Regions from separate parts of the Pseudomonas sp. App30 genome, predicted to be linked through region 1. Evidence: riboswitches for the same ligand, from Rfam matches in the RefSeq annotation. Region 1 holds a riboswitch; each other region holds the start of a gene.
What was found. A riboswitch is a leader RNA that binds a small molecule or an ion and turns the genes downstream of it on or off. The one in region 1 is predicted to bind cobalamin.
Positions count from the first base shown of each region.

Region 2: linked by a shared signal. The riboswitch ahead of RAM80_RS14575 (CbtB domain-containing protein) and the one ahead of cobO (cob(I)yrinic acid a,c-diamide adenosyltransferase) in region 1 are both predicted to bind cobalamin.
Region 3: linked by a shared signal. The riboswitch ahead of cobW (cobalamin biosynthesis protein CobW) and the one ahead of cobO (cob(I)yrinic acid a,c-diamide adenosyltransferase) in region 1 are both predicted to bind cobalamin.
Region 4: linked by a shared signal. The riboswitch ahead of RAM80_RS08490 (ABC transporter substrate-binding protein) and the one ahead of cobO (cob(I)yrinic acid a,c-diamide adenosyltransferase) in region 1 are both predicted to bind cobalamin.

Region 1 is NZ_CP133165.1:2,199,147-2,206,386, reverse strand. Features, by position in the region: gene RAM80_RS10090 (AI-2E family transporter) at 1-48, shown strand, start outside; gene hda (DnaA regulatory inactivator Hda) at 208-912, shown strand; gene RAM80_RS10080 (NAD-dependent deacylase) at 906-1,679, shown strand; gene RAM80_RS10075 (C40 family peptidase) at 1,747-2,382, shown strand; gene RAM80_RS10070 (C40 family peptidase) at 2,495-3,034, shown strand; gene RAM80_RS10065 (PQQ-dependent sugar dehydrogenase) at 3,116-4,432, opposite strand; cobalamin riboswitch at 4,680-4,908, shown strand; gene cobO (cob(I)yrinic acid a,c-diamide adenosyltransferase) at 5,040-5,651, shown strand; gene RAM80_RS10055 (cobyrinate a,c-diamide synthase) at 5,648-6,961, shown strand; gene bluB (5,6-dimethylbenzimidazole synthase) at 6,961-7,240, shown strand, end outside.
Region 2 is NZ_CP133165.1:3,126,261-3,133,500, forward strand. Features, by position in the region: gene RAM80_RS14555 (bifunctional diguanylate cyclase/phosphodiesterase) at 1-283, shown strand, start outside; tRNA gene RAM80_RS14560 (tRNA-Ile) at 299-375, shown strand; gene RAM80_RS14565 (NAD-dependent epimerase/dehydratase family protein) at 430-1,374, opposite strand; gene RAM80_RS14570 (acyltransferase family protein) at 1,403-2,557, opposite strand; cobalamin riboswitch at 2,630-2,767, shown strand; gene RAM80_RS14575 (CbtB domain-containing protein) at 2,800-3,012, shown strand; gene RAM80_RS14580 (CbtA family protein) at 3,032-3,760, shown strand; gene RAM80_RS14585 (Lrp/AsnC family transcriptional regulator) at 4,034-4,495, shown strand; gene RAM80_RS14590 (flavin monoamine oxidase family protein) at 4,639-6,321, shown strand; gene RAM80_RS14595 (carbon-nitrogen hydrolase family protein) at 6,332-7,132, shown strand.
Region 3 is NZ_CP133165.1:1,466,983-1,474,222, forward strand. Features, by position in the region: gene RAM80_RS06530 (ATP-binding protein) at 1-254, opposite strand, end outside; gene cobN (cobaltochelatase subunit CobN) at 256-4,014, opposite strand; gene cobW (cobalamin biosynthesis protein CobW) at 4,018-5,085, opposite strand; cobalamin riboswitch at 5,179-5,371, opposite strand; gene RAM80_RS06545 (cobalamin biosynthesis protein) at 5,467-5,862, shown strand; gene cobM (precorrin-4 C(11)-methyltransferase) at 5,921-6,673, shown strand; gene RAM80_RS06555 (GlxA family transcriptional regulator) at 6,790-7,240, shown strand, end outside.
Region 4 is NZ_CP133165.1:1,856,260-1,863,499, forward strand. Features, by position in the region: gene RAM80_RS08480 (DUF4142 domain-containing protein) at 1-281, shown strand, start outside; gene RAM80_RS08485 (class I SAM-dependent methyltransferase) at 365-1,291, shown strand; adenosylcobalamin (AdoCbl) riboswitch at 1,474-1,556, shown strand; gene RAM80_RS08490 (ABC transporter substrate-binding protein) at 1,600-2,622, shown strand; gene RAM80_RS08495 (FecCD family ABC transporter permease) at 2,622-3,650, shown strand; gene RAM80_RS08500 (ABC transporter ATP-binding protein) at 3,647-4,408, shown strand; gene cobF (precorrin-6A synthase (deacetylating)) at 4,419-5,177, shown strand; gene RAM80_RS08510 (SurA N-terminal domain-containing protein) at 5,344-7,218, opposite strand.

The sequences.
Region 1 (7,240 bases):
TATAAGGAATCGGACATCTACGGCGGCCAGGAAGACCCCGACCTGTAATGGCGCCGTGCACCCGCTGTTGCGGCAGCGGGTGTGCAAATGAATGCAAACCTTTGATTTTGCTTGTGGTCTGTTGCATTGTGCGCCCGGCGTCACGGGTATAAACTTTGCTAACTTCACACAGAGGCCCCCTGCGGTTCGCCAGAACCGTCAGCCAGCATGAAACCGATTCAGCTGCCCTTAGGTGTGCGTCTGCGTGATGACGCTACCTTCATCAATTACTATCCAGGCGCCAATGCCGCTGCACTCGGCTACGTCGAACGCCTGTGCGAAGCCGACGCCGGCTGGACCGAAAGCCTGATCTACTTGTGGGGCAAGCAGGGCGTGGGCCGTACCCATCTGCTGCAGGCCGCGTGCCTGCGCTTCGAGCAGATGGGCGAGCCGGCGGTGTACCTGCCCCTGGCGCAGCTGCTCGACCGCGGCGTGGAAATCCTCGATTACCTGGAACAGTACGAGCTGGTGTGCCTGGACGACCTGCAGGTCATTGCCGGCAAGCCCGAGTGGGAAGAGGCCATGTTCCACCTGTTCAACCGCCTGCGCGACAGCGGCCGGCGCCTGTTGATCGCCGCCTCCCATTCGCCGCGCGAGTTGGCGGTGAGGCTGCCGGACCTGAAGTCGCGCCTGACCATGGCGCTGATCTTCCAGATGCGCCCGCTGTCGGACGAAGACAAGCTGCGTGCCCTGCAGTTGCGCGCCTCGCGCCGCGGCCTGCACCTCACCGACGAGGTCGGGCACTTCATCCTCACTCGTGGTACCCGCAGCATGAGCGCGCTGTTCGACCTGCTGGAGCGCCTGGACCAGGCCTCGCTGCAGGCCCAGCGCAAGCTGACCATTCCCTTCCTCAAGGAAACCCTGGGTTGGTAGACCCGCAGCTGCTGGCCCGCGCCGGCGCTGCCCTGCGTGATGCCCGGCGCATCCTGGTGATTACCGGTGCCGGCCTCTCCGCCGACTCCGGTTTGCCCACCTACCGTGGCCTGGGTGGCCTGTACAACGGCACCACCAGCGAAGGCCTGCCCATCGAAAAAGCCTTGTCGGGGCCCATGCTCGAACGCGACCCGGTGCTGTGCTGGAAATACCTGGCGCAGCTGGGCGAGGCCTGCCTGGGCGCGCAACCCAATGCGGCGCACCACGCCATTGCCCAGCTGCAGAAAGCCAAGCCGGAGTGCTGGGTGCTGACGCAAAACATTGACGGTTATCACCGTCAGGCAGGAAGTCCCGACGAACGGTTAATTGAAATTCACGGGGAATTGGCGCCACTGTTCTGTCGCGCCTGTGGCGCTGTACGCGATGATTTGCGGGAAATCCTTGGTCAGCCACTGCCGCCGCGCTGCAACGTCTGTAATGGCGTTATGCGGCCTTCCGTGGTGCTTTTCGAGGAAATGCTGCCCGAGCGGGCGATTGAGGCGCTGTATCGGCAAATGGCGATCGGTTTCGAGGTGGTGCTGGTGATCGGCACCACGGCAAGCTTCCCCTACATCAACGCGCCCATCGCTGAAACCCGCGCCGCTGGCGGGTTTGCCATTGAGATCAACCCATTGCGAAGCGGGCTTTCTGCCAGCATGGACGTGTTTTTTGAGAGTAGGGCGTTAGAAGTCATGCCGAAACTGCTGAGTCACATTTTTTTCGATTGAATTTGCAAATGGATTTGATAGCGGGCATAGTCGCGTCTTCTTAACTATTACAGACACGGTCGTGCCCATGCTAAAGCGCTTCGCACCCCTCGTGCCCCTCGCACTCGTGACCCTGCTTTTCGGCTGCGCGGCTCATACGCCGGTATCGCAGCAACAGGCTCTCAACCCGGTGACTCCACAGTCCCAGGCCCAGGCGAAAGCTGTAACCCTGAATTTCCAAGAAGAAGAGCTGGATACCGAAAAGGAACTGGCTGACTTCTCCGAGAACAGCAAGCCCTACCAGATGCCCATGCTGGCTGACAGCATCCTGGAACGCGGCAAATCGCTGATCGGCACCCGCTATCGCACCGGTGGTTCCACTGAATCGGGCTTCGATTGCAGCGGCTTCATCGGTTACCTGTTCCGCGAGGAGGCCGGCATGACCCTGCCGCGTTCCACGCGTGACATGATCAACGTCAAGGCCCCCCTGGTAGCCCGCAACAACCTCAAGCCCGGTGACCTGCTGTTCTTCAGCACCCGTGGCCGTGGTCGCGTGAGCCACGCCGGCATCTACCTGGGCGATGACCAGTTCATCCACTCCAGCAGCCACCGTAGCGGCGGCGTGCGCATCGACAGCCTCGATGACGCCTACTGGAGCAAGACCTTTATCGAAGCCAAGCGTGCCTTGGCCATGGCACCGACCACGACTATCGCACGCAAGTAAGCAGTCTGGGCGGTACTCGCAGCGGCGGCGCACTGAAAAGTGTGCCGCCGTTGCGCGTTTTCGGGAATACAAGCTAGTCTTCAACGGCAGTTGAATCAGGATGGTTCTGTTTATGTCGCTAACGGCCCGTTTCGCGCTATTACTCTTCGCAGGCCTGCTCACCGCCTGCGCTGGCCACAAGCCGCCACCTGCGCCTGCGCCGGTGTATCAACCTTTTGTTTCAGCTCCCCAGCAGCCCCTGTCTCCCCAGGCCGATGACGTCCTGATGCGCGCCATCGGGCTGGTCGGCACCCCATACCGCTGGGGCGGCAACACGCCGGATTCGGGCTTTGACTGCAGCGGCCTGATCGCCTACGTCTATCGCGACGCGGCCGGCATCAGCCTGCCGCGCTCCACGCGGGAAATGATCAGCATGCGCGCCCCCGATGTCAGCAAGGATGCCTTGCAGTCCGGTGACCTGATCTTCTTCGCCACCAGCGGTGGTTCGCAGGTCAGCCATGCCGGCATCTACGTGGGCGAGGGCCGCTTCGTGCATGCGCCGGCCACAGGTGGCACGGTGAAGCTGGACTACCTCAACAAGCCGTATTGGCAACACGCCTACCTGAACGCCAAGCGCGTGCTGCAACCAGCAAGCCTGGCGCATAACCCTTGATGCGCCTGTGGGAGCTGGCTTGCCAGCGAGCTGTTCGGGTTTCCCCCAAAGCTCGCTGGCAAGCCAGCTCCCACAGGTTGTTTACTTCTCAGCCGTAATCCGCCAGATCTTGTTCCCCACGTCATCCGCCACCAGCACCCCGCCCTTGTGGTCCTCGGTCACGCCCACCGGCCGGCCCATGGCCTGTTCCTTGTCGTTGAGGAACCCGGTCAGCACGTCGATCGGCTGGCCGCTGGGCTTGCCGTCCACGAACGGCACGAAAATCACTTTGTAGCCACTGTGTGGCTTGCGGTTCCACGAACCGTGCTGGCTTACGTAGGCGCCATGGTTGAACGGCGCCGCCAGCCCGCCGCTGGTGCTGGCAAAGGTGAAACCGATGGAAGCGGTGTGCGGGCCCACGGCGTAGTCCGGGGCGATGGCCTTGGCCACCAGTGCCGGGTTCTGCGGGCTGACACGGTTGTCGATGTGCTGGCCGTAGTAGCTGAACGGCCAGCCATAGAAGCCGCCGTCCTTCACCGAGGTGATGTAGTCAGGCACCAGGTCGCTGCCGATCTCGTCGCGTTCGTTGACTGAGGTCCACAACTGCCCGGTCTGCGGCTCGAAGCCCATGCCGTTGGGGTTGCGCAGGCCGGAGGCGTAGATGCGGTGCTCGCCGCTGGCGCGGTCCACCTCCCAGATCGCCGCGCGGCCTTCTTCCTTGTCCAGGCCGTTCTCGCCGACGTTGCTGTTGGAGCCCACGGTGACGTACAGCTTGTTGCCCGAGGGGCTGGCGATGACGTTCTTGGTCCAGTGGTGGTTGAGCGGCCCGCCCGGCAGGTCCGTCACCTTGGTGCCCTGGCCGCTGATGGCGGTGGCGCCGGTGTCGTAATGGAAGCGCAGCAGGGCATCGGTGTCGGCCACGTACAGGTCGCTGCCCACCAGGGTCATGCCGAACGGCGAGTTGAGGTTGGCGATGAACACCGTACGGGTGTCGGCCACGCCGTCGCCGTCGGTGTCGCGCAGCAGAGTGATGCGGTTGGCGCTGGGCACCCCCGCGCCGGCCTTGCCCATGACCTTCTTCATCACCCAGCCCTTGATGCCCTTGGCGTCCTCGGGCTTGGGCGGCGCGTTGGTCTCGGCCACCAGCACGTCGCCGTTGGGCAGCACGTACAGCCAGCGCGGGTGGTCCAGGCCCTCGGCGAAGGCGGCCACCTGGGTGCCCTTGGCCGGTTGGGGTTTCTCGCCGTCGGGCCAGCCGATGGCGTCGGCGATGTTCACCGTGGGGATCAGTGTCTTGTTCGGTGCTGGCAGCTGCGGGTGCGGGCCGGTGCCGTCGGCCACCTTCAGGGTCGAGGACTCGCCGCAGGCCAGCAGCGTGCTGGAGGCGAGGATGATCAGGGCCAGGCGGGTCTTGTGCATTGTAATTGCTCGCTGAGGCGGAGGTATGTGCTGTAGAGGGGCGGGGTAGGGCAGTGGTTCCAATAAAACCCTGTGACGCGGCCTTTGGCCGCTGCTACGGGGAGTTCCGTAGCAGCGGCCGAAGGCCGCGTCCACAGGCGCTGCGGTGCAATAGCCAGGCCGCGTCAGGGCCGGACGCCGCCTGGCGGCAGCTGCTACAGGGGAGGTATGGCGAGCTTTAATTGACCTCCCACCCCCAACCCTCTAACCTTCCCGGCGTGTTTCAGGTGCCCTGCAGCCCCACGGCTGGCAGGGTGAAACAGGGAAGCCGGTGAGCCGCCGCAGGCGTGCGAGCCCGGCGCTGCCCCCGCAACGGTAAATGAGTCAAGGTCGCGCATGGCGCCACTGGGCCGAATTGGCTCGGGAAGGCGCGTGGCCCCGGGTGTGCATGCCCCCGCTCATGAGTCCGGAGACCGGCCTGGAACCCTTCTTGGCAAGCCGCTGGCTTGCCGGTCCCCTTTTGTTCTGTCGCGCGGGTGAGAGCGGCATTGACGAGTCTGTGCTGCGTCCGTCCGGGCGGCGGCTTTTCGTCGATGTCGCCTGTGTGCAGGTGTAGCGGAGAGCTGCGATGAGTGAATTCCAGGAACGTGAACAACGCCATCTGGCGCGCATGTTGCGCAAGAAGGCGATCATTGACGAGCGCATTGCCAATGCGCCCAACGAATGCGGGCTGCTGCTGGTGCTGAGCGGCAACGGCAAGGGCAAGAGCAGCTCGGCCTTCGGCATGCTCGCGCGCGCCATGGGCCACGGCATGCAGTGCGGCGTGGTGCAGTTCATCAAGGGCCGTAACGCCACCGGCGAAGAGTTGTTCTTCCGCCGCTTCCCCGAGCAGGTGCGCTACCACGTGATGGGCGAGGGCTTTACCTGGGAAACCCAGGACCGCCAGCGTGACATCGCCGCCGCCCAGGCCGCCTGGGAAGTGTCCCGTGGCCTGTTGCAGGATGAGAGCATCGGCCTGGTGATTCTCGATGAACTGAACATCGCCCTCAAGCACGGCTACCTGGACCTCGACCAGGTGCTGGCCGACCTGCAGGCGCGTCCCGCCATGCAGCACGTGGTGGTCACCGGCCGTGGCGCCAAGGACGAGATGGTCGAACTGGCCGACACCGTCACCGAGATGGGCATGCTCAAGCACGCCTTCCAGGCCGGCATTCGTGCCCAGAAGGGCATCGAGCTATGACCCAGCCGCGTCATTGCCCGGCGGTGCTGATCGCAGCACCCGCTTCTGGCCAGGGCAAGACCACCGTCACCGCCGCCCTGGCGCGCCTGCACCGCAACCAGGGGCGCAAGGTGCGGGTGTTCAAGTGCGGGCCGGATTTCCTCGACCCCATGATCCTGGAACGGGCCAGTGGCGCGCCGGTGTACCAGCTCGACCTGTGGATGGTGGGCGCCGAGGAAAGCCGGCGCCTGCTGTGGGAAGCGGCGGCCGAGGCCGACCTGATCCTGATCGAGGGCGTGATGGGCCTGTTCGACGGCACCCCCAGCAGCGCCGACCTGGCGCGGCACTTCGGCGTGCCGGTGCTGGGCGTGATCGACGGCACCGCCATGGCCCAGACCTTCGGCGCCCTGGCCCTGGGCCTGGCGCGCTACCAGCCGGACCTGCCGTTCGCCGGCGTGCTGGCCAACCGCGTCGGCACCCTGCGCCACGCGCAACTGCTTGAAGGCAGCCTCACCGAAGGCCTGCGCTGGTACGGCGCGTTGTCTCGCGAGACCGGCATCGAACTGCCCAGCCGCCATTTGGGCCTGGTGCAGGCCAGCGAGCTGAACGACCTGGACCTGCGCCTGGACGCGGCCGCCAATGCCCTGGCGGCAAGCTGCGAAGTCGCGCTGCCACCGCCGGTGACCTTCGCTGCGCCCACCCCGGTGCCGTGCGAACCGCTGCTGGCCGGCGTGCGCATTGCCGTCGCCCGTGACGAGGCCTTCGCCTTCACCTACGGCGCCAGCCTCGACCTGCTGCGCGCCATGGGCGCCGAGCTGAGCTTCTTCTCGCCGGTGCATGACCAGCAGCTGCCGCCCTGCGACAGCCTGTACCTGCCCGGTGGCTACCCGGAACTGCACCACCACACCCTGGCCGCCAACGCACCGATGCTGGCGGCGATTCGCGGCCACCACGCCGAAGGCAAGCCACTGCTGGCCGAATGTGGCGGCATGCTCTACCTGCTGGACGCCCTGACCGACGTTGACGGCCAGCGCGCCGAGCTGCTGGGCCTGCTAGCTGGCGAAGCGGTGATGCAAAAGCGCCTGGCGGCCCTGGCCCTGCAAGCCGTGGAGCTGCCCGAAGGCACCCTGCGCGGCCACACCTACCACCATTCGCTGACCAGCACCGCGCTTGAGCCCATCGCCCGTGGCCTCAGCCCCAACGGTGGCCGCGGCGCCGAGGCGGTGTACCGTGATGGCCGCCTCACGGCGTCGTACGTGCACTTCTATTTCCCGTCCAACCCGGCGGCCGTCGCCGCCCTGTTCTGCCCCAAAGGGGCCTCGCACATTTGATGACTGACAACGCCTACACCCCCGCCGAGCGCGCGGCCATCTACCGAGCCATCGGTGAGCGCCGCGACATGCGCCACTTCGCCGGCGGCGACGTCGCCCCGCAACTGCTGGCGCGCCTGCTGCACGCTGCGCACCAGGCGCCCAGCGTCGGCCTGATGCAGCCCTGGCGCTTCATCCGCATCAGCGACCGCGCCCTGCGCGAGCGTATCCAGGCGGTGGTGGAGGACGAGCGGGTGCGCACCGCCGAGGCCCTGGGCGAGCGCTCGGACGAGTTCATGA
Region 2 (7,240 bases), 930 kb from region 1:
CCTCAAGATCGACCAGTCCTTCGTCCGCGGCCTGCCCGCCGACCCCCATGACGCCGCTATCGTGCGGGCAATCATTGCCCTGGGCCGCAGCATGCAACTGACCGTGATCGCCGAGGGCGTGGAGAACGACGCGCAGCAGCAATTCCTGGCCCGCGAGGGCTGTGAGCAGATCCAGGGCTTCATCTACAGCCTGCCCCTGAACGCCGACGAATTCGCCGGGCGGTTTCTTCGTATGCGTCTTTGCGACTTTTCGGATGGCACTGGCGCGAAACCGTCGTTATAATCCGCGACCTACTGGGGGCCTATAGCTCAGTTGGTTAGAGCAGGGGACTCATAATCCCTTGGTCGCAGGTTCGAGTCCTGCTGGGCCCACCATCTACGAAAAAGCCGCGCATCTGCGCGGCTTTTTGCGTTTCAGGCCAACGCTTTTCAGCCCAGCTGCTTATACGCCCTGCCCGTCTTGTGCAGCGCCTGCTCCAGCGTCAACGGCGGCACCCACCCCAGCAACCGCCGCGCCTTGCCCGAATCCACCTGCAGCGACGCGCACAAGGTGGTGTACATGTTCTGCTTGCCCGCCAGCCTGGCCCCCCACCGCATCAGCCCATCGGGCACCGGCACCAGCCGGGGCGAGCGGCCCATGCTGGCCGCCAGGTAGCGGACGATCTGCGCCGTGGAGGCGTCCTCGCCATCGGAGATCAGGAACAGCTGGTTGCCCGCCGCCGGGTGGCGGGTGCACAGCACGATGAAGTCCACCAGGTTCTCCAGGGCCACCATGCTGCGGCGGTTGTCCACCGCCGCGAACGGCAGCGGCAGGCCGGAGTCCACCAGCTTCAACAGCCGCGGGAAGTTGCGCCGGGCGTGGGCGGCGTAGATCAGCGGCGGGCGGATGATGACCACGTCCATGGTCGTGCCCTGCGCCAGCGCCCGCAGGCCCTCCTCGGCTTCGAACTTGGAAATGGCGTAGTCGCCGTCCGGCACCGGTACCGAGGTTTCGTCAAAGGGCGTGCCGGTGGTGAAGGAGCCATTGACCCCTACCGAACTGATGAAGATCAGCCTTCGCACGCCGGCTGCCAGCGCCTGGCGCGCCAGGGCCAGGGTGCCTTCGAGGTTGGTGCGGCGGTATTCGGCCAACGGGTCGGGACTGGTGTCGCCCTGCAAGTTGAGGCGCGCGGCGATGTGCACCACCACCTCGATGCCCTGCAAGGCGCCGGACCAGTCGGTTGCAGCGGCGATATCACCCACGGCAACCAGCGGCACGGGCCCTGCGCCCGCCGAACGGCTGGTGCCCAGCACCTGGTTGTCGTGCTGCGCTGCCAAGGCCTCGCAGACCGCCTGGCCGAGGAAGCCGGTGGCCCCCGTGACGAGTATGTTCATGGCGCTCCTGAAACCTGTTGATTGAATATCATGCTCCTCGTTCCTGCACGCCCACCTCGGTAGCGCCCTTGCTGGGGGCCCGCTGCGCCAACCGAGCGCCCAGTTGCTGGCCCTTCAGCTCCACGTAGCGATAGGTGAGCATGGCCAGCCCTACCACCATCAGCAGCACCGCCACTGCCAGCAGGTTGTTGAGCAACACGCTGCCGGTGTCCACGTAGCGCTTGGGGCCAATGGACGGTGCGAACGGCGTGCCGGTGAGCTTCTGCAGCACCATGAAGCAGGACACCACGCAGAACCACACTGCCGCGTGGGTCATGTAGATGGAGTAGGAAACCTTGCCGATCAAATGAAAGACCCGGCCCTGCAACAGTCGGGAAACGGCACCACCGTCAAACGCATAGACAACCACCACCGCGCAGAACAGCACGCGGGCCAGCGGCATTTTGTTGTCCAGGCTGGAGATGAGTAACGCCACCACCAAGGCCACGGACAGCAGCTCAAGGCCGGTGAAGCAGGCGAAACCGGCGCGGATCCGCGTGCTCAGCCGGCGGTAGGCCATGTAGGCCAACGCCCCTCCGAAGAAGCACAACAGCCCACGCAGGGCCTTTGGCGTCAGCCCGCCCAGTTCCAGGTACAGCGCCAGTGCGGCCAGCGCGGCGATGGCTGCCCAGCCCCACAGCCGCGCGCTGCCACGCAGCAACAACGCCGCCAGGAACACCATGTACATGTAGTACTCGACGCTGATGCTCCAGGCCGGATAGTTGAACGACAGCGCTTCGGTAAAGCCGGTCCACGACTGGACCAGCAGGGCGTTGGGCAGTATTTCCGAGAGCGCGGTGGCCCCGCTGAACGGCTTCGAGTTGAACGCGAGCCCCTTGCGCCAGGCAATCGCCTTGCCCACCTCCAGCGCAATGAACACTAGCAGCATCACCCAGTGCAGCGGGAACAGGCGCAACGAGCGCGTGATGAAGAAACGGCTGAAGTCCACGCGCTCCTTGCTGCCGTAGGCGTGGGCCAGCACAAAGCCGCTAAGCACGAAGAAAAACTCCACGAACAGGTCGGCGTTGCGGAAAAACGCCAGCTCGGTGAAGCTGCCCGGCAAGCCGATGTGGTACGTCACCACCGCCAGCGCGAACAGGCCGCGAAAGCTGTCCAGCGCCTGGAACCTGTTTGCGCCTTGCATGGCTGCGCCCCATGTGGAACCTGCAAGCCAAGCGTAGCCGCTCAGGCCTGCCTCGCGCGGCCAATCTTCACGACGTTCATCGGGCAAAGAGGTACACTTACCCGGCTGTATCAATGTGTTTCGAAAAAAGAAGACGGTCAAAAACCGCCGCGGTCGCGCCACTGTAGTCGGCACCTTGCCGTAAGCCAGACCTTTTTTCGACCTATCCACCGTAACCGGGACGCGTAATCCCTGAGGTAATCATGGCCTATAGCACTACTTCGCAAACCGACATCTCGATCCCGACCATTCCCCTGAGCGAAATCCTGCCGTGGGCGATTTTCGGCGGCCTGCTGCTGATGCTGGCAATCTACTTCGTTGGCGCAGAACAAGGTGCCACCGCGCTGTTCAAGGGCATGTACGTCCACGAGTTCGTGCACGACGGTCGCCACCTGCTGGGCTTCCCCTGCCACTGATCCCTTCGAGGTGTTTCACATGACTGGTCGTTTACTCGTCAGGGGCATGCTCGTCGGTCTGTTGGCCGGCATCCTCGCCTTCGGTTTTGCAAAAATATTCGGTGAACCCCAGGTTGACCGTGCCATCGCCTTCGAAGAAGGCATGGCGCACATGCACGGCGACGCCGAGGAACCCGAGCTGGTCAGCCGCGAGGTGCAGAGCACCTTCGGCCTGCTGACCGGCGTGGTGGCCTACAGCGTTTCCCTGGGCGGCATCTTCGCCCTGGTGTTCGCCTACTCGCTGGGCCGCATCGGCAAGGTCGGCCCGCGTGGCCTGTCGGCGCTGCTGGCCCTGGCGGCCTTCGTGGTGCTGATCCTGGTGCCGGAAATCAAATACCCGGCCAACCCGCCGTCGGTAGGCAACCCCGACACCATCGGGCTGCGCACCCAGGTGTTCTTCATGATGCTGCTGGTATCGGTGGTGGCCGCGGTCATCGCCGTCAACGCCGCGCGCAAGGTCATCGCCACCTCTGGCGTGTGGGCTGGCGCCATCGCCGGCGTGGCCCTGTACCTGGTGATCATGGCCGTGGCCGGTGCGCTGTTCCCCACCATCAACGAAGTGCCGGCGAACTTCTCGGCCGACGTGCTGTGGAAATTCCGCACCTCGTCGCTGGGCATCCAGCTGGTGCTGTGGACCACCGTCGGCCTGGTGTTCGGGCCGGTGGCGGAGCGGTTGCTGCAACCCAAGGCGCGCTTTGCCCACGCCTGATCCACGCTGCTCGAAGAGAACCGCGCTCCGGCGCGGTTTTTTTATGCCTGCAGTCTCGCCCGGCTACCTCCCCGTAGCCGCTGCCGCAGGCTGCGCCGGCCCTAAGCCTCGACGCAAGCTCTCCAGCGTACGACATGGCCAGCGCAGCCTGCCGGCAGCGGCTACGGAGTGCAATCTGGACAGTGAGCCGATTAGCTGACTTAATCGGCTCACAAAATGAGCCGATTAGGGCGTCATTCAAGCCAGTATGGATGGCATATCCGCCACTACAACATGACCGACCTGCGCACCCTCCCCCTCGACGAAATCGACCGCAAGCTGATCGCCGCCCTGCAGATCAACGCCCGCGAAAGCGTGGCCGTGCTCGCTCGCCAGCTGGGCATCGCCCGCACCACGGTGACCTCGCGCCTGGCGCGCCTGGAGAAAGGCAAGGTCATCACCGGCTACGGCGTGCGCCTGGGCCAGCGCCTGGCCGACGGCGGCCTGCAGGCCTACGTGGGCATCACCGTGCAGCCGCGCTCGGGCAAGGAAGTGGTGCGCCGCCTCAGCGCCATGGGCCAGGTGCAACAGCTGTGCGCGGTGAGCGGCGAGTTCGACTACGTGGCCTGGCTGCGCACCGACTCGCCGGAGCAACTGGATCAATTGCTCGATCAGATCGGCAGCGTCGACGGGGTGGAAAAAACCACTACGTCGATCATTCTCAGCAGCAAGGTCGACCGCGGGCAACCAGTCTGATCAAGGGTTTCGTCATATTGCAGCGAAACACGTCATTACGACGACACTCTGCGCCTTAATTACGACACGACCGCTCCCTAAAATGGCTGGCATCCCTTTCCTATACTGAAAGATCCGCTCAGTAGCCGCCCATAAGGTCGACCATGACTCAGCACAACCGCCACCCCGCCGACGGCAAGAAGCCGATCACCATCTTCGGCCCGGACTTTCCCTTCGCCTTCGACGACTGGATCGAGCACCCGGCCGGCCTGGGTGTGATTCCCGCCGAGCACCACGGCGCCGAGGTGGCCATTGTCGGGGCGGGCATCGCCGGGCTGGTGGCGGCGTACGAATTGATGAAGCTGGGCCTCAAGCCGGTGCTGTACGAAGCCTCGAAAATGGGCGGCCGGCTGCGCTCGCAAACGTTCGAGGGCACCCAGGGCATCGTTGCCGAGCTGGGTGGCATGCGCTTCCCGGTGTCCTCCACGGCGTTCTACCACTACGTGGACAAGCTGGGGCTGGAAACCCGTCCGTTCCCCAACCCGCTGACCGCCGCCTCCGGCAGCACCGTCATCGACCTCGAGGGCCAGACCCACTACGCCCGCAGCATCGCCGACCTGCCGGCGCTGTTCCAGGAGGTCGCCGACGCCTGGGCCGACGCCCTGGAGGCCGGCTCGCAGTTCAGCGAGATCCAGCAGGCCATCCGCGACCGCGACGTGCCGCGCCTGAAAAGCCTGTGGAACACCCTGGTACCGCTGTGGGACGACCGCACCTTCTACGATTTCGTCGCCACCTCCAAGGCGTTCGCCAAGCTGTCCTTCCACCACCGCGAGGTGTTCGGCCAGGTGGGCTTCGGCACCGGCGGCTGGGACTCCGACTTCCCCAACTCGATGCTGGAAATCTTCCGCGTGGTGATGACCAACTGCGACGACCACCAGCACCTGGTGGTGGGTGGCGTCGAGCAGGTGCCCCTGGGCATCTGGCGCCATGTGCCGGAAAAATGCGCGCACTGGCCCGCCGGTACCAGCCTCAGCTCGTTGCACCACGGCGCGCCACGCTCGGGGGTGAAGAAGATTGCCCGCGACCCGGACGGCCGCTTCGCCGTCACCGATAACTGGGGCGACACCCGCCATTACGCCGCAGTGCTTGCCACCTGCCAGAGCTGGCTGCTGACCACGCAGATCGAGTGCGAGGAGTCGCTGTTCTCGCAGAAGATGTGGATGGCCCTGGACCGCACCCGCTACATGCAGGCGTCAAAGACCTTCGTGATGGTCGACCGGCCGTTCTGGAAGGACAAGCACCCGGAGACCGGCCGCGACCTGATGAGCATGACCCTGACCGACCGCCTCACCCGCGGCACCTACCTGTTCGACCACGGCGACGACAAGCCGGGGGTGATCTGCCTGTCGTACTCGTGGATGAGCGATGCGCTGAAGATGCTCCCGCACCCGGTGGAAAAACGCGTGAAGCTGGCGCTGGACGCCCTGAAGAAAATCTACCCTGACGTCGACATCGCCGGGCATATCATCGGCGACCCCATCACCGTCTCCTGGGAAGCCGACCCGCACTTCCTCGGCGCGTTCAAGGGCGCGCTGCCCGGCCACTACCGCTACAACCAGCGTATGTACGCGCACTTCATGCAGCAGGATATGGCGGACGAGCACCGGGGCATTTTCATCGCCGGCGACGACGTGTCCTGGACCCCGGCGTGGGTGGAAGGCGCGGTGCAGACTTCGCTCAATGCGGTGTGGGGCATCATGAAACACTTCGGCGGCCACTGCCACGCGGACAATCCGGGGCCGGGCGACGTATTCAATGAAATCGGCCCCATCGTCCTCGCCGAATAAGGAGCGCCCCATGCATGTAGCCTTGTGCCAATGCACGCCGCAGCCGCTGGCCGTGATCGACAACCTGGCCCGCCTGCAGGCCCAGGTGCGCGCCGCCAAGGCACTGGGCGTGCAACTGCTGGTGTTCCCGGAGATGTTCCTGACCGGCTACGACATCGGCGTGGCCGCGGTGCAACGCCTGGCTGAAGCTGCCAACGGACCGTCGGCCCATGTGATCGCTGGCATCGCCGAGGCACATGGCATGGCCATCGCCTACGGCTACCCGGAGCGTGGCGCCGATGGCCAGCTGTACAACAGCGTGCAGTTGTTCGACGGGCGCGGCAACAGCCGGCTCAATTACCGCAAGACCCACCTGTTCGGTGAACTCGACCGTGCCCTGTTCAGCCCTGGTGGCGACCACTACCCGGTGGTGGACCTGGACGGCTGGCGAGTCGGCGTATTGATCTGCTACGACATCGAATTCCCCGAGAACGCCAGAAGACTGGCTCTGGCCGGGGCCGAACTGATACTGGTGCCCACCGCCAATATGCTGCCATTCGAGTTTATCGCCGACGTGACAGTGCGCAGCCGCGCGTTCGAAAACCAGTGCTTCGTGGTCTACGCCAACTACTGTGGCGCAGAGGGATCCCTGCGTTACTGCGGCATGAGCAGCATCGTTGGCCCCAATGGCAAACGCCTGGCCGATGGCGGCGCAGGCCCGGCGCTGAGCCATGCGTTGCTCGATAGAGAGGCATTGTCAAATGCACGCCAGGCCAATGATTATCGCCAGGATCGACGCCCCGAGTTGTACCGTCCACTCAGCGCGCAGTAGTCAATATACCGCCAAGTGCCCAGCCCTCATTCCGAGGGCTTTCGTTTTTTTGGCGTCGGTAAATAATCCGTCGCTGGCACCCGCCCCCAATGCCCTGCAAGCCAGATG
Region 3 (7,240 bases), 730 kb from region 1:
CCCTCGCCCAGCGCCGCGTCCAGGTCCAGGGTGCCCACCAGGCGTTCCTCGGTGGTGCCCAGGGGCAAGGTGACGAACTGGCCGCTGGCGAGCAGGTCGGCCAGGCCACGGGCCAAAGTGCTCTTGGCCATGCCGCGCGGGCCTTCAATCAGCACGCCGCCGATTTTCGGGTCAATGGCGCTCAGGCAGAGGGCCAGTTTCAGCGAGTCGGCGCCAACCACGGCAGCCAGGGGAAAATGCGGGGTATCGCGCATGTCAGGCATCTTCTTCTATATCCAGCAGCAGTTCTTCCAGGGCCTGGCGGTAGTCGCCCGGCTCGCCCCACAGGCCGCGTTGCTGGGCCTCCAGCAGGCGCTCGGTGATGTCGCGCAGGGCATGGGGGTTGTGCTGCTGCATGAAACCTCGGGTGTCGGCGTCCAGCACGTAGGCATCGGCGAGCAAGGCGTACTGGTGGTCGTCGATCAAATGGGTGGTGGCGTCGAAGGCGAACAGGTTGTCCACCGTCGCCGCCAGCTCGAACGCTCCTTTATAACCGTGGCGCTTGGCGCCGTCGATCCATTTGGGGTTCACCGCACGGGCGCGCACCACGCGGTTGAGTTCTTCCTTCAAGGTGCGAATGCGCGGCAGGTCGGGCTGGCTGTGGTCGCCGTGGTAGCTGGCGGCCGCCTTGCCGGCCAGGGTTTCGGCAGCCGCGAGCATGCCACCCTGGAACTGGTAGTAGTCGTTGGAATCGAGCAGGTCGTGCTCGCGGTTGTCCTGGTTCTGCACCACGGCCTGCACCTGGCCCAGGCGCTGGGCGAACTGCGCCCGCGCCGGCGTGCCGTCGTCGGTGCCGCCGTAGGCGTAGCCGCCCCAGTTCAGGTAAGCCTCGGCCAGGTCTTCGCGGGTCTGCCACAGGCGGCCGTCGATGGCGCCCTGCACACCGGCGCCGTAGCTGCCGGGCTTGGCGCCGAAAATGCGCCAGCCGGCTTCGCGGCGCGCCTGTTCGGCGTCGATGCCCTGGGCCAGCAGGGCCTGCTGCTCGCTGCGCACCTTGGCCGCCAGCGGGTTGAGGTCGTCCGGTTCGTCCAGCGCGGCCACCGCCTGCACGGCGGCGTCGAACAGGCGCAGCAGGTTGGCGAAAGCGTCGCGGAAGAAGCCCGACACCCGCAGGGTCACGTCCACCCGCGGGCGGTCGAGCAGGCTCAGCGGCAGAATCTCGAAGTCGTCGACGCGCTGGCTGCCAGTGGCCCACACCGGGCGCACGCCCATCAGCGCCATGGCCTGGGCGATGTCGTCACCGCCGGTGCGCATGGTGGCGGTGCCCCACACCGACAGGCCCAGCTGGCGCAGGTGGTCGCCGTGGTCTTGCAGGTGGCGTTCGAGGATCAGGTTGGCCGAGGCGAAACCGATGCGCCAGGCGGTGGTGGTGGGCAGGTTGCGCACGTCCACCGAGAAGAAGTTGCGCCCGGTGGGCAGCACGTCCAGGCGGCCCCGGCTGGGCGCGCCGCTGGCGCCAGCAGGCACGAAGCGCCCGCCCAGGGCCGCCAGCAGGCCGCCGATCTCGGCCGGGCCGCACGCGTCCAGGCGTGGCGCCACGGTGTCGCGCAGGCCGTCGAGAATCAGGTCGACGTCAGCCCAACCGGTGGCAGCAGGCGTGTGCAGCGCCTGTTCGATCAGTTGCGCGGCATACAGCTCCAGGCGTTCGCGGGTGTCGCCGGCGGTGCGCCAGCTGTCCGCGCTGACCGCCTGCAGGCAGGCCGGTCGGGCGCCGTCCCAGCTGTCGCCAAGGTTGCAGTCCAGCGGGTCGAAGCCCAGCTGCAGCGCCCGCCCGAGGGTGCGGATCAGACTGGCGTGGGCGCCGCGGCCATCGCCACGCGGGATGCGCAACAGCGACGCCAGGGTGTCGATGCGCAGGCGCCCGGTGGGCGACTCGCCGAAAATGTGCAGGCCGTCGCGGATCTGCGATTCCTTCAGGTCGCACAGGTAGGTGTCCAGGCGCGGGAGCCACAGCGCAGCGTCGGCGTCGCTGTCCCAGCCGGCATCCAGTTGCAGCTCGCGGTCGATCTGCGCGTCGCGCACCAGCGCCAGGATCTCGCGTTGCAGCTCGCGGGCGCGGCGCGGGTCCAGCAGCTGGGCGTCGTAGTATTCGTCGGCCAGGCGCTCCAGGTCGCGCAGCGGGCCATAGGTTTCGGCACGGGTCAGCGGTGGCATCAGGTGGTCGATGATCACCGCCTGGGTGCGGCGCTTGGCCTGGGCGCCCTCGCCCGGGTCATTGACGATGAACGGGTAGACGTTGGGCATCGGCCCCAGCAGCGCGTCCGGCCAGCAGTGCTCGGACAGGCCCACGCCCTTGCCCGGCAGCCACTCCAGGTTGCCGTGCTTGCCCACGTGCACCACGGCGTCGGCGCCATAGGCGTGGCGCAGCCAGAAATAGAACGCCAGGTAGCCGTGGGGCGGCACCAGGTCGGGGTCGTGGTACACGGCGCTGGGGTCCAGCTGGTAGCCACGAGCCGGCTGGATGCCGACGAAGGTCAGGCCAAAGCGCAGGCCGGCGACCATCATGCGGCCGCTGCGGCACATGGGGTCGGCGCTTGGCTCGCCCCAACGCTCGCGCACCGCCTGCTGGTTGGCCAGCGGCAGGCGCGCGAACGCCGCCAGGTAGTCGTCCATGGCCATGCTCTGGGCGCAGGGGCGCAGGTCGAGGCTGTCGAGGTCGTTGCTGACGCCACCCAGCAACTGCTGGATCAGCGCCGTGCCGCTGGCGGGCAGGCCCTGCACTGGGTAGCCCTCGACGTGCAGGGCACGCAGGATGTTCAGCGCCGCCGCCGGGGTGTCCAGGCCCACGCCGTTGCCGATGCGGCCGTCGCGGGTCGGGTAGTTGGCCAGAATCAGCGCGATGCGCTTCTGGCCGTTGGGCAGGCGCGCCAGCTCGGCCCAGCGCCGCGCCAGTTCGGCGACGAAATCCATGCGCTCGGGGTGCGCGCGGTAGCAGACCACGTCGGACTGGCTGCGCTCGCTGCGCCAGGCCAGGTCCTTGAAGCTGATGGGGCGGCTGATGATGCGCCCGTCCAGCTCCGGCAGGGCGATGTGCATGGCCAGGTCGCGCGGGCCCAGGCCCTGCTCGCTGGCCTCCCAGCCGGGTTGGTTGTCCTGGGCGCAGATGGCCTGGATCACCGGGATGTCGCGGCGGAACGGCCGCAGGTGCGGCGCTTCCGGGCTGGACTGGGCAAAGCCGGTGGTGTTGAGGATCACCGCCGCGCCGACTTCGTCCATCCAAGCCTGCACCTGGCTCAGGCAGCCGGCCTCCTTGAGGCTGGCCACGGCCATGGGCAGCGGGTTCAGGCCGGCCGCCAGCAGGCGCTGGCAGAACACGTCGACGAAACCGGTGTTGGCCGCCTGCAGGTGCGAGCGGTAGAAAATCAGCGGCACCACGGCCTGGCCGGGTTGCCAGTCGGCCTGCCACTGGGCCAGGCTGGCATCATGGTGGGCCGGATGATAGATGGCGGTGCGCGGCAGCGCCTGGGGTTCTGCCCAAGCGTAGTCGCGACCGAGAAACTGGCTGGCCAGGCAGTTGAACAACGACAACGCGTTGCCCATGCCGCCCTGGCGCAGGAAGTGCCACAGGCGTTCGCCCACCTCGCGGCCCACGGTGCCCAGGTCACTGAGCTCGGGGTCGGGGCGGTCGTCGCCGGGCACCAGGATCAGTTGCACGCCGCGTTCCGCCAGCGCCACCAGCTGCTCGACGCCGTAGCGCCAGTAGCCGATGCCGCCGTGCAGGGAAATCAGGATGACCTTGGCGTGGCGCAACACCTCGTCCACGTACAGGTCCACGGAGGCGTGGTTCTGTACCTGCATGGGGTTGGCCAGGCGCAGGCTGGGGAAGTCGTCCGGCAGTTGCCGGGCGGCCTCGGCCAGCAGCGCCAGGTGCGAGTCACCGCTGCAGAGAATCACCAGCTCGGCCGGTGTCTGGCCCAGGTCGGCGATGCTGTCGTCCGGCACGAAACCGCCGGGCTGGGTTCTCAGCAGGTGCATGGCTTAACCGTTCAGGGCAGCGCGCAGCTGGCTTTCCAGCAGGGCCGCGTCCAGCTCCTGGCCGATCAGCACCAGGCGCGTGCTACGCGCTTCTTCGGCGCGCCAGGCGCGGTCGAAGTGCTTGTCGAAACGGGTGCCCACGCCCTGGATCAGCAGGCGCATCGGCTTGCCCGGAATGGCCGCGAAGCCCTTGACCCGCAGGATGCCGTGCTTGACCACCAGGGTGGTCAGGGCGTCGAGCAGCTGGGCTTCCGGCGCTTCGGGCAGCTCGATGGAGATGGAGTCGAAGGCATCGTGGTCGTGGTCGTCGTGATCATCGTCGTCGTGGTGATGATCGTGGTGGGTCAGGCGGCCGTCGATGTGCTCTTCCGACTCGGCGCCCAGGCCCAGCAGCACGTCCAGCGGCAGGCGGCCGCTGCTGGCTTCGATGACCTTGACCGCCGGCGGCAGTTCCTCGGCCACTTCGCGGCGCACGGCGGCCAGGGCCTCGGGCTCGATCAGGTCGGCCTTGTTGAGGATCACCAGGTCGGCGCTGGCCAGTTGGTCGGCGAACAGCTCGTGCAGCGGCGATTCGTGGTCCAGGTTGGGGTCCAGCTTGCGCTGGGCGTCGACCTGGTCCGGGAAGGCGGCGAAGGTGCCGGCGGCCACGGCCGGGCTGTCGACCACGGTGATCACCGCGTCGACGGTGCAGGCGCTGCGGATTTCCGGCCACTGGAAGGCTTGCACCAGCGGTTTTGGCAGGGCCAGGCCGCTGGTCTCGATGAGGATGTGGTCGAGGTCGCCACGGCGGGCCACCAGTTCGCGCATCACCGGGAAGAATTCTTCCTGCACGGTGCAGCACAGGCAGCCGTTGGCCAGTTCGTAGACGCGGCCGGTGGCCTCTTCCTCGGTGCAGCCGATGGTGCACTGCTTGAGGATTTCGCCGTCGATGCCAAGCTCGCCGAACTCGTTGACGATGACCGCGATGCGGCGGCCCTGGGCGTTGTCCAGCATGTGGCGCAGCAAGGTAGTCTTGCCCGAGCCCAGGAAGCCGGTGACGATGGTGACGGGAAGCTTGGCCAGTGTTTTCATCGGATGCCCTTGGCAATATGGCGGGCAAACGGGACGAGAACCGCGGGTGCCGGGCACGCGGGTGCATTCGCCACCGGATCACCCCGCCCGGTTGTAGTGGAAGTCTGTCGAGGCAGGTCTCCTGGCTTGCGGCGTGGGCTAGAAAGCCGACCCTGGCGCCTTCCCGCGTGGAACGCAGTGGCATTGCCGGGGCGCGCACCGCTTACAGTTGCGGGGGCAGCTGCGGCTTGGACCGCATTCCCATCTTGGCTCCGCGTGGCGGAGAACCTCGAAGGTGCAAGGCTACGCAGTGTGGGGGGCAAGGTCAACATCGCCCCGTAGCCGCTACCTGCGGCAGCGGCTACGGGTATAGTGGTGGCTTGCAATGTGCGGACGCCTCCCATGCCTGACCTCTACGCCGGCTTCGGCTGCCAGCGCGGCTGCCCCGCCAGCGTGCTGGCCGACCTGCTCGACACCACCCTCGCCCACCACGGCCTGAGCCGCGGCGACGTGACGGGCGTGGCGAGCATTGACCTGAAGGCCGACGAGGCCGGGCTGCTGGAACTGGCGCAGGCGCTGGACGTGCCATTGACGCTTTTCAGCGCCGCGCAGCTCGCGCCTTTCGAGCCCCGGCTGACCCACCGCTCCGCCGTCGCCTTCAGCCACACCGGCTGCCACGGCGTGGCCGAAAGCGCCGCGCTGGCGCTGGCCGGGGCCGGCAGCCAGCTGCGCGTCAGCCGGCAAAAGAACGCCAAAGCCACCCTGGCGTTGGCACAAGCGGGCCCGATTCCCGGATAATCACCGCCTCGCACTTGAATTTCGCTCAAGCAGCATTCGTTTTCTTCAGGATTTGCACATGACCGTCTACTTCATCGGCGCCGGCCCCGGCGACCCGGAACTGATCACCGTCAAGGGCCAGCGGCTGATCCGCCAGTGCCCGGTGATAATCTACGCCGGCTCCCTGGTTCCCGCCGCCGTGCTCGAAGGCCACCAGGCCGAACAGGTGGTCAACAGCGCCGAGCTGCACCTGGAGCAGATCATCGACCTGCTGGCCGCCGCCCACGCCCGCGGCCAGAATGTGGCGCGGGTGCATTCGGGCGACCCGAGCCTGTATGGCGCCATCGGCGAGCAGATCCGTTGCCTGCGCGCACGCGGCATTCCCTTCGAAATCATCCCTGGCGTCACCGCCACTGCCGCCTGCGCAGCCCTGCTGGGCGCCGAGCTGACGCTGCCGGGGGTGTCGCAGACGGTGATCCTGACCCGATATGCCGACAAGTCGCCGATGCCTGAAGGCGAAGCCCTGCACGACCTGGCGCGCCACGGCGCGACCATGGCCATTCATTTGGGCGTGCAGCATTTGTCGAAAATCGTGCTGGAGTTGCTGCCCCACTATGGTGCCGACTGCCCCATCGCCGTGATCCACAAGGCCAGCTGGCCGGACCAGGACTGGGTCACCGGCAGCCTCGCGGACATTGAAGCCAAGGTAGCGGCGAAGGGTTTCCGCCGCACGGCGCTGATCCTCGTCGGGCGGGTGCTGGACACTGACTGTTTCGGCGAGTCGGCGCTCTACCGCGCCGGCCACGCGCACCTTTACAGACAACCCCTGTAGCAGCGGCAGCCCTGTGGGAGCTGGCTTGCCAGCGAGCTGTTGAGGCCCTAAAAGCTCGCTGGCAAGCCAGCTCCCACAGGTGGCCGCTGCTACGGAGAATTGAGCCAGGAGTTTTTATGCGCCGGATTGCCTGTTTGATTTATCCCGAGGTGATGAGCCTGGACGTCACCGGGCCGATGCAGGTGTTCGCCTCGGCCAACGAGGAGCTGGCGCGCCTGGGCCGGGCGCCCGCCTACACCCTGCTGATGCTGGGGGAACAGGCCGGCCCGGTGGCGACCTCGGCAGGTTTCAACCTGTATGCCGAGCAGCGCTACCACGACACCGACCCCGCCAGCCTCGACACCCTGCTGGTGCCCGGCGGGCGCGGCGAGGCGGCGCAATTCGCCAACCAGCCGCTGCTGGCCTGGCTCAGCCGCGCCGCCGCGCAGGTGCAACGCCTGGGCTCGGTGTGCTCCGGCGCGCTGATCCTGGCCCACGCCGGCCTGCTGGATGGCCACCGCGCCACCACCCATTGGGCCGACGTGGAAGCGCTCAAGGCCTTCCCGGCCATCGATGTACAGGGCGAAC
Region 4 (7,240 bases), 340 kb from region 1:
AGAAGCTGGCGGCGCTGGCGCACAAGCTGGACCTGGTGGTGCCCGACGACGCCACGTTGATGGACCAGGCGAAGAAGAAAATCCTCGAAATGCGCGACGAGTCCTTCGACAAGGCCTACGCCGCCAATCAGGTGAAGGCCCACGAAGACACCATCGAGCTGTTCCAGAAAGAGGTCGAATCCTCCGACAAGGCCGAGCTCAAGGACTTCGCCAAACAGACCCTGCCCAAGCTGCAGGAGCACCTGAAAATGGCCAAGGAACTGCAAGCCAAGCATCAGTGATCCTGGCGCGCACGGCCGTGGATTTCCCACGGCCCTGCGCCAGCGTTTACCATGGGCGCTTTATGCCCTGCCAAAAGTCTTTCATGAACGCCGACGCCCTCGCTATATTGCAGCAACACCTCAGCACCGCCCTGCAACACCCGCCTGCCGAAACCCGCCGCTTGTTCCACGGCCGCGGCCGCTGCTGGCCGGGCCTGGAGCAGATCACCGTGGACTGGCTGCAAGGTGTGCTGCTGGTGTCGCTGTTCCGCGAACCCGCCGCCGACGAGCTGGCTGCGCTGAAGCCGCTGCTGCTGGCACTGGCCCAGGCCACCCCACAGGTGCACAGCCTGATCCTGCAGCACCGCTACCTGCCCGACAGCGCCGCCGAATGGCTGCTGGGCGAGCCGGTGGAGCAATGGTTCATCGACGAGGACGGCCTGCGCTACCAGCTGGACCTGGGCCGCAAGCAGAACATCGGGCTGTTCCTGGACATGCGCTACGGCCGCCAATGGGTGCGCGAGCACGCCGCCGGCAAGCGCGTGCTGAATCTGTTCGCCTACACCTGCGGCTTCTCGCTGACGGCCATCGCCGGCGGCGCCGAGCACGTGGTGAACCTGGACATGGCCCGCGCCGCCCTGAGCCGCGGCCGTGACAACCACCGCCTGAACGGCCACGACCTGGACCGCGTGAGCTTCCTGGGCCACGAGCTGTTCAAATCGTGGGGCAAGGTCAAGCGTGGCGGCCCCTATGACCTGGTGATCATCGACCCGCCGTCGTTCCAGCGCGGCAGCTTCGTGCTCACCCAGGACTACCGCAAGGTGCTGCGCAAGCTGCCCGAGCTGCTGACCGAACAGGGCGTGGTGCTGGCCTGCGTCAATGACCCGGCCATTGGCTCCGACTTCCTGATCCAGAGCATGGCCGAGGAAGCGCCGCAGCTGACCTTCCAGCACCGGCTGGAAAACCCGCCGGAATTCCCCGACGCCGAGGCCGAAGGCGGCCTCAAGGCGCTGGCATTTACCAGCGCATGAACCCCGCATGACTGCGTAGCCGCTGCCGCAGGCTGCGCTGGCCCTTGCCCACGCTGAAAATCTCCAGCGTACGCCAGGGCCAGCGCAGCCTGGCGGCAGCGGCTACAGCGTTTGCCCCTGGGAAGGTGAACGGCAGGTTGCTCTCTTGGGCAATGCCACTTACCCTCTGCGGGCTTTTTCATGCGTGCAGCAGGAAGCCGGTGCAACTCCGGCGCGGTCGCGCCACTGTGTTCGGGCCTCCCGAAAGCCAGACCTTGCTGCACGCCATTTCTTTCGCCCAACGGACGCGCCATCCCGGGAGCCGCTGCATGCTGTTACGCCGCCTTGCCTTTGCCTGCCTGTCTTTATCCGCCGCCTCAGCCGTAGCCGCCGCGCCGGCCAGCCACTACCCGCTGACCGTGCAGAACTGCGGCCACAGCGTGCGCATCGACGCCCCACCACAACGGGCGGTCAGCCTGGGCCAGGCCAGCACTGAATTGCTGCTGTCCCTGGGCCTGGGCCCGCGCATGGTCGGCACCGGCGTGTGGTTCGGGCCGCTGCCGCCGTCGCTGGCGGCCGCCGGCGCCAAGGTGCCGCGCCTGGCCGACAACGCCCCCAGCTTCGAGGCCGTGGCCAAGACCGCGCCGGACATCGTCGTGGCGCAGTACACCTACCACATCGGCCCCCAGGGCGAGGTGGCGACGCCCGAGCAGTTGCTGAAGCTGGGTATCCCCTCCTACGTGTCGCCCAGCGACTGCGACGGCAAGGGCGTGACCGCCACCTCCAACGCCGATGGCAGCCGCAGCCAGCTGTATTCCCTGGCCCTGGTGGACAAGGAAATCAGCGAACTGGCGACCATCTTCGACGTGCCCGCCGCCGGCCAGGCCCTCAGCGCACACCTGCATGCACGCGTGGCGGCCGCCGTGAAACTGGCCAACGCCACCGCGCACCCACCGCTGTCGGTGCTGTACTGGTTCTCCAGCACGCGCCTGGAAGGCGACCCGTGGGTGGCCGGCAAGCACGGTGCGCCGGGCTATATCTCCCAGGTGCTGGGCCTGCGCAACGTCATCGACAGCGATGAGGAATGGCCCGGGGTGAGCTGGGAGAGCATTGCCGCCCGTGACCCCGACGTGATCGTGCTGGCGCGCATGCAGCGCCGCCTCTACCCCGCCGACGACGTCGAGAAGAAGCTGGCCTTCCTGCGCAACGACCCGGTGACCCGCGAACTCAAGGCGGTGCGCAACGGCCGCCTGATCGTGGTCGACGCCAACACCCTGAACCCGTCCATGGGCGTGGTCGACGCCATCGAACAGATCGCCAAGGGCCTGGCCGACACGGGCAAGGCGCCTTGATGCGACTGGAAAGTTCCGGCCTCCGCCGTTGGGCGCTGGCTCTGCTGGCGCTACTCAGCCTGGGCCTGTCGATTGCCCTGGCGGTGTCCCTGGGTGAGCTGGACATTCCCCTGGCCGTGACCCTCAAGGCGCTGCTCAACGGCCTGGGGCTGGGTGCCTATGAGGTGCCGCGGATCCAGCAGGGCATCATCTGGGAATACCGCCTGAGCCGCGCGCTGGTGGCCGCCTGCTGCGGCGCTGGCCTGTCGCTGTGCGGCGCGGTGTTGCAGGCGCTGCTGCGCAACGCCCTGGCCGATCCGTACGTGCTGGGCATCAGCGCCGGCGCCTCCACCGGCGCGGTGCTGGTGATGCTGCTGGGCCTGGGCGGCGGCTTGATCGGCATATCCCTGGGGGCTTTCCTCGGCGCCGCGCTGGCGTTCGGCCTGGTGGTGCTGCTGGCCACCGGCATCCGCGGCGGCCCGGCCCAGGTGATACTGGCCGGCGTGGCCGGCGCGCAGCTGTTCAACGCCCTGACCGCCTGGATCGTCTCCACCTCGGCCAACGCCGAACAGGCGCGCAGCGTGATGTTCTGGCTGCTGGGCAGCCTGGGCGGCGTGCGCTGGGCGGACGTCGGCTTGGCCGCTGCGGTGGTGGGCGCCGGCCTGCTGGTGTGCCTGTACTGCGCGCGCACCCTGGATGCCTTCGTTTTCGGCGACGACGCCGCCGCCAGCCTCGGCGTGCCGGTGGCGGGCCTGCGCTGGTTGCTGTTCGGAGTGACGGCGCTGATCACCGCCACCCTGGTGAGCATCGTCGGCGCCGTGGGTTTCGTCGGCCTGGTGGTGCCGCACATCGCCCGCCTGCTGGTAGGCCCGCGGCACGTGCGGCTGCTGCTGGCCTGCGTGCTGATCGGCGCCAACTTCATGGTGCTGGCCGACATCGCCTCACGGTTGATCGTGCCCGGCCAGGTGCTGCCCATTGGCGTGGTCACCGCCCTGGTCGGCGCGCCGGTGTTCGCCGCCCTGCTCTACCGCAACCGGGCGGCGCCATGAGCCTGCGCGCCGACAACGTCGGCTGGAGCGTCGACGGCCAGGTGATCATCGACGGCATCAGCCTGGATCTGCCCGCCCAGGGCACCCTGGGCCTGATTGGCCCCAACGGCTCCGGCAAATCGACCCTGCTGCGCCTGCTGGCCGGCCTGCGCACGCCCAGCCAGGGCAGCGTCAGCCTCGACGGCCGCCCACTGGCGCAATGGCCGCGCAAGGCCGTGGCCCGGCGCGTGGCGCTGGTGGAACAGCACGCCGGCACCGAGGTGGACATTCGCGTGCAGGACATCGTGCGCCTGGGCCGCACCCCGCACCGCGGCGCGTTGTCGGCCTGGACCCAGGAAGACCAGGCCATCGTCGAGCAGGCCCTGGCGCGCACCGGCCTGGGCGCCCTGCGGCTGCGCAGCTGGCACAGCCTGTCGGGGGGCGAACGCCAGCGCACGCAGATCGCCCGTGCCCTGGCCCAGGGCCCCAGCGAACTGCTGCTGGACGAGCCCACCAATCACCTGGATATCCAACACCAGCTGCAGCTGCTACAACTGATTCAGGGCCTGCCGGTGACCTGCGTGATGGCCCTGCATGACCTGAACCTGGCCGCGATGTTCTGCGACCGCCTGGTGCTGCTGCAACAGGGCCGGGTGGTGGCCAGCGGCAGCCCGGAACAGGTCCTCACCGCCGAGCGGGTCGCCCAGGTCTACGGCGTGCGCTGCGTGGTCAGCCCCTCCGCCCACCATGGCCGCCCGCACATTCAATACCTGCCCTGAGGCATGGCCCATGAAAACCGTCCTGGTCATCGGCATCGGTGCCGGCAACCCTGACCACCTGACCTTGCAGGCGCTGAAGGCGCTGAACCGCGTCGACGTGTTCCTGCTGTTCGACAAGGGCCCGGCCAAGCACGGGCTCAACGACCTGCGCCGTGACCTGTGCACGCGCCTGGCCACCGAGCGGCCCTGGCGCATGGTGGAAGCCGACAACCCGCCGCGCGGGCCTGACGGCGACAGCTATGCGGGTGCGGTGCAGCAGCTCAACGACGACAAGCAGCGGCTGATCGAACGGCTAATCGCCGATGAAGTCGCCGATGGCCAGTGCGCGGGCATCCTGGTGTGGGGCGACCCGGCCCTGTACGACAGCACCCTGCGGATTTTGCAGGCGATCCTGGCCGCCGGCCGTGAGGTGTTCGAGTACCAGGTGATACCCGGCATCACCGCCGTGCAGGCGCTGGCCGCAGCCCATCGGGTGCCGCTGAACGAGATCGGTGGCTCGGTGCGCATCAGCCCGGGGCGGCAGCTGAGCGATGCATTGGGTGCCGGTGACAGCCAGGTGGTGATGCTGGACGCCCATCAGGCCTTCAACCGCTTGCGTGGCCAGGGGTTGTATATCTGGTGGGGCGCCTACGTGGGCAGCGCCGATGAGATCCTGATTGCCGGGCCACTGGACCAGGTGGCCGACCAGATCGAGCACGTGCGCGACCAGGCACGGCTGCGCCACGGCTGGATCATGGACACCTACCTGCTGAAGCGCACCCTCCCGTAGCAGCTGCCGCAGGCGGCGTCCAGGGCGGTGCGGTATTCCAGGAAGACCGTGGCGCTGGGGGACGCGGCCTGCGGCCGCTGCTACGGGGCGGTACAGGCGAGGCGGTATTGCGGCCGGGAAATGAAAAAGGCCGCTTGCGCGGCCTTTTTCAGGTGGGCATCACGGCTTAGTAGCGCGTGATATCCGCCTTGGTTTCCAGCGCCTTGCGGTAGGCCGCGAAGTCCTGCTGGCCAGCACGCGAGGCCAGGAAGCGGCGGTATTGCGCTTTCTCGGCATCGCTGGCGGCAGCAGCTTCGTTGACACCGTTCAGGCGGACCAGCACGTAGCTGCCATCGGACAGGCTGACGCTGTCGTAGACCGGCTTGTCCTTGCCCACGGGCTTGGTCATGCGGAATACGTCTTGCAGCACGGTCGGATCGATACCTTCCTGGCTACGCGACACGGCTTCCTGGGTTTTCCAGGCCTGGCCTTCCTGCGTCGCCGCCAATGGGACCTTGCCGTCGCGCAGGCCGGCCACCAGGGCATCGACCTTGGCCTTGACCTGCTCGCTGGCCTTGACCTGCGCCAGGTGCTTGCGGATCGCGTCGGACACAGCTTCCAGCGGCAGTTGCGCCGGCTTGCGGTGTTCACGCACGTGCACCACCACGGTGGTCTCCGGGTCCAGCTCGATGGCCGAGCTGTTGGCGCCTTCGTCCATCACTTCCGGGCTGAACGCGGCTTGCACCACGGCACGGTTGGCGGTCACACCTTCGCTGCCACCTTCGCGGCCAAACGGCGCGGAGGTCTGGACCTTCAGGCCCAGGTCAGCGGCTGGCTGCACCAGGTCGGAGGCTTCGTACGAGGAGTCTTCCAGTTTCTTGGCAGCGTCCACGTACATCTGCTCGACCTGGGCGGTCTTGGCGTCACGGGTCAGCTTGTCTTTCAGGCTGGCGAAGGTAGGCGCCTGAGGAGCCTCCACACCCAACAGCTTGATCAGGTGCCAGCCGAACTGGCTGCGCACCGGCGCCGATACCTGGTCCTTGTTCAACGCGTACAGCGCCGTCTCGAAGGCCGGGTCGTAGACGCCCTTGCCGGCGTAGCCCAGGTCACCGCCATTGTTGGCCGAACCCGGGTCTTGGGAGAATTCCTTGGCCAGCTTGGCGAAGTCTTCACCCTTGGCCAGGCGCGCCTGGATCTCTTCGATCTTGGCCTTGGCCTGGGCGTCGGTGGTCTTGGCGTTGACCTCGATCAGGATGTGCGCGGCACGACGCTGCTCGGTGAGCGCGGCGGTCTGGGCCTTGTAGGCGGCCTGCAGGTCTTCGTCCTTGACGGTGACCTTGTCGAAGAACGACGACTTCTTCAGCTCGATGTAGTCAATCACCACCTGGTCGGGGCTCATGAACTCCTTGGCGTGCTCGTCATAGTGCTTCTTCACTTCATCGTCGGTGACCTTGATGGCCGACGGGTCAGCCTTGAAGGTCAGCGAGGCGAAATCGCGCGTCTGCTTTTCCAGGCGGGCGAAGGCCTGCACCTGGGCGTCGGTGACGAAGCTGCTGCCGGCGACACCGGCGCGCAGTTGGCCGACCAGCATTTCCTGGGCCATCATCTGGCGGAATTGCAGGCGCGAGTAGCCCATCTGGCGGATCACGGCATCGAAGCGATCGGCGCTGAACTTGCCGTCCACCTGGAATTCAGGCGTTTGCAGGATCAGTTGGTCCAGCTCGGCTTCCGAGAAGCTGAACTTGGCATCGGTAGCGCCCTGGATCAGCAGCTTGCGGTCGATCAGGCCCTTGAGGGCCGCTTCACGCAGCATCTTCTCGTCGAGCATGGAGGCGTCGAAATCCTTGCCCAGCTGTTGCATCAGCTGGCGGCGTTGCAACTCGACCGCCTGGGCCAGCTCGCTCTGGGTGATGGCGTCGCCATTGACCTTGGCCGCGTCGGCGGTGTGGCTGGTGGCTTTGAAAATGGCATCGAAGCCAGTCAGTGCCATCAAGGCAACGATGACACCGATGATGGTCTTGGCAATCCAGCCTTGTGAATTGTCCCTGATATTCTGCAGCATGCGTCCCCCAGAAACGGTTGTA